Regions from separate parts of the Pandoraea commovens genome, predicted to be linked through region 2. Evidence: predicted binding sites of a transcription regulator. Region 2 holds the regulator's gene; the other holds the start of a gene.

Region 1 (3,412 bases), 950 kb from region 2:
GCTGCGTCCCGCCCATCGTCCGCCATCGGCAGCGCTTCACGCGAGTGCACCGCTGCAATGGATCGAGCACGGCGGCGGTCAACACAGCATCGGGCATCCGGGTGACGACAGCCGTTCTGGCGGTCACTTCGCCTTCGATTGCGAGACGCCCGCGCACGACGTTTTGGTCCGACCGTTCGCGATTGCGTCGCGCGTGGTAACGAACGGCGAATGGCGCGACTTCATCGAAGACGGCGGCTACCGCATGGCCGGACTCTGGCTCTCGGACGGCTGGGCGACGGTACAGCGTGAAGGCTGGGGACATCCGCTTTACTGGGAGCTGCACGACGGCGAATGGCAGTCGATGACGCTCGCAGGCATGCAGCCCGTCGACGACGACGCCCCAGTGCAACACGTGAGCTATTTCGAAGCGGATGCCTTCGCGCGCTGGGCGGGCAAGCGTCTGCCGACAGAACAAGAGTGGGAGGTGGCGGCAAGCGGCAGTGGCCGTACTTCGTCACCAATGCAACCCACGATGGAGCAGCGCTTTGGCCCGGTATGGCAATGGACGGCCAGTCCATACGTCGCATACCCGGGATTCCGGACGGCATCGGGGGCCGTCGGCGAGTACAACGGCAAGTTCATGTGCGGACAGTTCGTGCTGCGCGGCGGATCGCTCGCCACGCCGCCGGGCCACGCACGCGCCACGTACCGTAACTTCTTCTACCCGCATCAGCGCTGGCAGTTCTGCGGCCTGAGGCTCGCGGAGGACCGCTGATGTTGCAAGCTACACAATCCCAACAAGCCACGGCGTTCGTTTGCCCGTCATTGCCGGAAAACGCCTTTGCCACCGACGTGCTCGCCGGTCTCGGTCACACGCCGAAGACGCTGCCCAGCGTCTGGCTGTACGATCAGCGCGGCAGCGAACTCTTCGAAGAGATCACCGGCCTCGACGAGTACTACCAGACGCGCACCGAAACCACCCTGCTCGGCGAGTGCTCCGCCGCCATCGCCGATGTCGTCGGACCAAACGCCGTCGTCGTGGAGTTCGGCAGCGGGTCGAGCCGTAAGACACCGTTGCTGCTCGACGCCCTCGTGACGCCACGCGCGTATGTCCCCGTCGACATTGCCGATGACTTTCTGGACGACGCCGTCGCCACACTCGCGCGCCGCTGTCCCGGCATTCCGATGCTACCGGTGCGTGCCGACTTCACCCGCCCGTTCCACCTCCCGCCGCAGTTGCACAACACGCAAGGGCCACGCCTCGGCTTCTTCCCCGGCTCGACGATCGGCAACTTCGCGCCCGCACAGGCGGCCGCCTTCCTCGCGCATGTCGGCAAGATGCTCGGACCGCACCGACGCATGGTCGTCGGCGTGGACGCGTGCAAGGATCCCGCCGTGCTGTTGCCCGCGTACGACGACGCGCGCGGGGTGACGGCGCAGTTCGATCTGAACGTACTCGTGCGCATCAACCGCGAACTCGACGGCGATCTGCCGCTGGACGCCTTCCGTCACGAAGCCCGCTTCAACGCGAAGGCTAGCCGCATCGAGATGCATCTGGTCGCACAGCGCGCATTCTCGGCCACCGTCCTCGGCCATCGCTTCGATTTCTCGGCAGGCGAGTCCATCCATACTGAGAACTCCTACAAATATGGACAGACGGAGTTCCGCGCACTCGCGAACTCCGCCGGATGGGATATCGAGCGCGTCTGGCTCGACGCCCGCTCGCGCTTCGCCGTCTACCTGCTGCGCCCCGCCAACGGGGAGTGATCCGGGGGCCGTCTCCACAAGGCGTTGAAAGAAAATGCGCCTCGGAGGCTAAAGTTTTTACGCCGTTGTGCCGTTGATGCATGCAGACTCACGCTGCCCGCCATGGACGTGACAAACGTCCGGCGGGACAGCCCATCTCACAGCGCACGGCCATGACCGCAGCGCACCGTTGATACGAATCGCTGCACATGACTTCACGCGCAATGGGGATGCACGTGGCACGGGCTCCGGCGGCTCCGCCTGTGGCCCGCCTCACTCACACGGGCACTCGCACCGACACTCGACCGGCCGACGCGACTTCGTTCGCGTGGGGCGGACACGCTTTCTCCGCGACCGGGAGCCGGTCACGATGAGCCGCATCGCCCTTACGCTCTCCGACAGCGCACTGGCCGACCTGCAAAAGGATTTCGACGCCTTCGTGCGCATCTCCGCTGCCGTCGACCGTCACTTCACGCCGCCGCCGTTCGACGACTTCCTGCGCGCCCGCCTGCTCGACAGCACCGTGCCGCTCACCGAAGCCGCCGTCGCCCAACTGCTCGCGGGGGGCCACTACGCATGGGCCAAACGCACGTTCGACAAGCAGTTTCCGGACGTCGTTTCGATCATCCTGAATCAGGCGCGTCAGCACGGGTTCTATTTCGTCTCGCGCCCGGAATGGTCGCGCGAAGACATGGCGCGTCAGGCCAGCCGCTGGGCCGAGGGCATCGTGCGGGAAGCGAAGGGAGAGGAGCGCATCGTGGAATCGCTCGCCGGTCAGATCGTGACGTCGGCGCAGGACCTGCGAACGCTGGAGGCCACGTTGCAGACGCCCGCATGGCGCACCGCGTCGGTGCTGCGCGAACGGGTGTTCGAAGCCAAGCGCGCGGTCGAAACCGCCCGCTCGCTGCAAGCCCGCGAAAAGCTTGGTGAGCTGCGCGCGCTGCTCGATCTTGCCGTCATTTACGGCTCGGTCGGCGCTCAGGAAGCGGATCAGATTCTGGAGTATCTGGGCGTGCTGCGTCCCGAATTGTTCAACGACGATCCGGGTGTCTTCGAGCGCATCGCCGCCTGGTTGCGACGCCTGCTCACGCCGAGCGTGCCGCGCCCCGCGCCCGTACAGGACGCTCAGGTGCCGACGCTTGGCACCGAAGCATCGCATCAGAGCGCCGACACTCTGCAAACGCCCGTCACGCGCTAGGCGTTTCAGGCACCCCCTTCAACGTCAGCGGTTAAAGATCAGCGCCACCCCCGCGCTGGCGATCAGCGCACCCCACCAGGCGCCCGCTGCCGGACGCTGCCGGGTGCGAATCCACAGCAGCGGCAACACCATCACCGGCGTGGTCGCCGAGAGCGTCGCGATGACGCCCGTGTTGCCATGCCCCATGCCATACAGCAGCAACGTCATGCCGACGGCCACGCCGACGAAGCCGGAGGCCGCTGTGAGCGCGAGCGTGCCCGGCGTAAAGTCCGAGAAGATGCCTCGCCCGCGTCGCGCCGCAAGGATCGTCAACCCGAGCGCCGACACGCCAACACGCACCGCCGACGCCCCCACCGGATCCACGCCAGCCGCCATCACGGGCTTGGCGATGAGCGTCCCGATCGAGTGGCACAGCGCCGCCGTCAACCCGATGGCGACACCCACGCGCACGTCGCCGCGTACCGACTCCCAGTGGTGCGCATCCTC
Region 2 (3,412 bases):
GGGCAAGACCACGACCACGGCCAAGCTCGCGGCGCGTTGCGTGATGCGTCACGGCGCGGAGAAGCTCGCACTGCTTACGACCGACAGTTATCGTATCGGCGGCCATGAGCAGCTGCGCATCTACGGCAAGATTCTGGGCGTGACGGTGCATGCGGTGAAGGACGCGACGGATCTGCGTCTGGCGCTGACCGAACTGCGCAACAAGCACATGGTGCTGATCGACACGGTCGGCATGAGCCAGCGTGACCGCACGGTGCCGGAGCAGGTGGCGATGCTGTGCGGGGCGGAGACGCCGGTGCAGCGTCTGCTGTTGCTCAATGCCACGAGCCACGGCGACACGCTCAACGAAGTGGTGCACGCCTATCGCAGCGCGAGCGCCGAGGGCGGTGGCGACCTCGCCGGGTGTATTCTGACGAAACTCGACGAGACGACCAACCTGGGTTCGGTGCTCGACACGGTGATTCGTCACCGTCTGCCGGTGCATTACGTCTCGACGGGGCAGCGCGTACCGGAGAACCTGCACGTGGCGGACCGACAGTTCCTTATCGATACGGCGCTGTCTGCGCCGGTGACGGGTTCGCCGTTCGTGCCGTCCGAGGAAGATTTGCCGGCAGTGGTGCGCGGGGTCGATCCCAACTACAGCGGGCTGTTTGCGCCCGCACAACCTTCAGGCGAGGCCTGCTTTGGTTAAACTCGTACTCGATCAAGCTGAGGGGCTGCGCCGACTGGTGGCGCGCCATACCACGCGCATCGTCGCGGTGGTAGGAAGTGCGCCTGAAGCCGGTCAGACGAGTGTTGCGTTGAATCTGGCCAGCGCGCTGGCTCATCACGGTCAGGATGTCGTGCTGGCCGACGAGAGCGGCCATGCAGCGCCGGCGCTCGGTCTGCCGTTGCGAGGCGACATCCACGATGTGCTGGCGGGGCGCGTTTCGCCCGACGCGGTGCGTGTGCAAACGCGCGACAACGTGGTGCTGGTGCCGGTGGCGCATCGGCATCCCGAGCGCATCGATCCGCAGCGTGCGCTGCCGGTGCTGACCCTTGGCGAGCCGGACGTCGTGATCGTCGACTGCACGCACGCCGGTGGTGTGCTGAGTCCGTTGGCAGCGCATGCGCACGACGTGCTGGTGGTGCTCGGGTGTGAACCGGCGTCGATTACGGGCGCGTACTCGTGGATTAAGCAGGCGCATTACGAATATGCGCTGGCGCAGTTCCGGGTGTTGGTGAACCGGACGGAGGATATGGAGGCACGCGTCGTGTGCCGCAATCTGGCCACGACGGCGAGTCGTTATCTGGCGGTGTCGCTGGAGTTGGCCGGGCATGTGCCGTCGGACCGTCAGGTCATGCGGGCGCGGCAATTGACGCGCACTGTGGTCGATGCGTTTCCGATGGCGCCGGCGGCGGTGGCTTACCGTCAGTTGGCCGCGCAGGTGATGCATTGGCCGTTGGCCATTCGGGACACGGGACCGGCGGCGTTGGGTGCCGGGATCGGTCAGGTGGGCGATTGCGGCGGCGATCGCGGTGCCGAGATGACGCATGGCGTGGGCGCGGTGAGCGCGCACACGGCCTGAGCGTCACGGCACGCGTCGAGAGGAAGCGGAGGGAAACATGTATACCGCGCGCGGGAAGGTCGACACGAACGACACGCTGACCCAATACGCGCCGTTGGTGCGCCGCCTGGCGCTGCAATTGATGGCGAAGCTGCCGGCGAGCGTTGAATTGGAAGATCTGATTCAGGCTGGCATGCTGGGGCTGCTCGATGCGGCGAACCGGTATCAGGAGACGCAGGGCGCGCAGTTCGAAACGTACGCGAGCCAGCGCATTCGCGGGGCGATGCTTGACGAGTTGCGCGAGCTGGACTGGGCATCGCGTGGCATTCGCAAGACGGCGCGCGAGATCGAGAAAGCGGTGCAGCGACTGGAGCAGCGGCTGGGACGGGGTCCGTCCGAGAGCGAGATTGCGGGCGAGATGTCGATCGGGCTGACCGAGTATCAGCAGATGCTGCAGGACGTGCACGGCTGCCAGCTGATCTATTACGAAGATTTCGAATCGGCGGACGAAGAGCCGTTCATCGACCGCATTTGCGCGGACCCGGGTGCGGATCCGTTGACGATGCTGCTTGATGAAGGTTTGCGCGGCGGCGTGGTGGACGCCATCGATCGTCTGCCGGAGCGCGAGAAGTTGCTGATGAGTCTTTACTACGAGCAGGGTCTGAACCTGCGCGAAATCGGCGCCGTGCTCGAAGTCAGCGAGTCACGTGTGTGTCAGTTGCACAGCCAGGCGATCTCGCGCTTGCGCGCGACGCTGCGTGAGAAGGCTTGGACTTCGGCGAATTAAGGCGCTTTGTGTATTGAAAGGGTGCTCTCGACAGATTCGACGATCTGCTCGGGAGTCGCCATAGCGGCGGGGCCAAAATCCCCGCCCGCTAACCACTTCTCTCTCGGCGGTATCACGCCAACATCCCAAGACTTAAGCAGCTCAAGTTGCTTTTCCGTTAGCGGGTGCTCCCACATATATTTGTTCATCGAGGGAGCCACCAGTAATGGTTTTGACTTCACTTGCCACGCCCGGTACGTGGTTGTCAGCAGATTGTCGCAAATGCCGGATACCAGCTTCCCCAGGGTGTTGGCCGTCAACGGGGCGATGACGAAGAGATCCGCCCAGTTTCTCAGCGTGATGTGCAGGATCTGATCGCCGCGCTGGCGCCATGTATACCAATCGTCGTCATCGGTGTGAACGTCAGTCATTCGTCTTGCCGTGGCGAGATCGAAAAATGCTAGCGACGGCGTGGAGGCCACGACTTGGACGTCATACGTCAACGCTAGCAACTCGACGAGTTGGATCGTATCTTTCGCACCGATGCTGCCAGTCGTGCCCAGAAGGATTCGCCTTTGCATCACCTCGCCCTCCTGTTCTTATGAGCTTTGTACAAACCATACAGGCTGATCGACGCCCAGAAGCCTTCGATCAGCATCGAGGCTGGATTCGGGTGGTAGATCAGCGAGTAAACAATCATTAGCGATCCAGCCAGATTGAATGCCGAATATTTGTACGATGTCGTGCTGAGCGTCCCGTGCAGATTTAGAAAGTAGGCAATGACTACGGTCAGCGCACCCGCAATGCCAATGACGTCGGAGGCATTTATTGATGTCATGTCAGATGGGGGCCGCGATTTTCTTTTCGAACGGAGAAACTGACCCGGCCGTCAGTTGGATCGCATCGGTCCATCCACGCGAAGCGTGAATCGTGACGTTTGCGCTGTCCGATAGTTCGTTTTGAATGATCAGGTCACATCGAATGGGTTCTAACGACTCGAAAAAGTCGTCGACAATCGACCAACAGGCCTGTTCGAGTGTCATCGCGAGTCCTGCGTATCTGGAGAGGTATTCCTGAAACGAAAAGAACTCGACGAGTT

The links. Region 2 encodes FliA, which starts transcription of late flagellar genes. Its sites were predicted from a motif close to CTAAAGTTTNNNNNNNNNNNGCCGNTA; they were not measured.
Region 1: a site for FliA is predicted at 1,799-1,825, ahead of NTU39_RS22065 (DUF4088 family protein). Genes of this name have one in related genera too.

The regions. Positions count from the first base shown of each region.
Region 1 is NZ_CP102780.1:4,900,833-4,904,244, forward strand. Features, by position in the region: gene egtB (ergothioneine biosynthesis protein EgtB) at 1-757, shown strand, start outside; gene egtD (L-histidine N(alpha)-methyltransferase) at 757-1,749, shown strand; gene NTU39_RS22065 (DUF4088 family protein) at 2,099-2,926, shown strand; gene NTU39_RS22070 (DMT family transporter) at 2,951-3,412, opposite strand, start outside.
Region 2 is NZ_CP102780.1:5,852,198-5,855,609, reverse strand. Features, by position in the region: gene flhF (flagellar biosynthesis GTPase FlhF) at 1-691, shown strand, start outside; gene NTU39_RS26375 (MinD/ParA family ATP-binding protein) at 684-1,568, shown strand; gene NTU39_RS26370 (RNA polymerase sigma factor FliA) at 1,606-2,334, shown strand; gene NTU39_RS26365 (flavoprotein) at 2,331-2,894, opposite strand; gene NTU39_RS27020 (CBU_0592 family membrane protein) at 2,894-3,151, opposite strand; gene NTU39_RS26360 (hypothetical protein) at 3,153-3,412, opposite strand, start outside.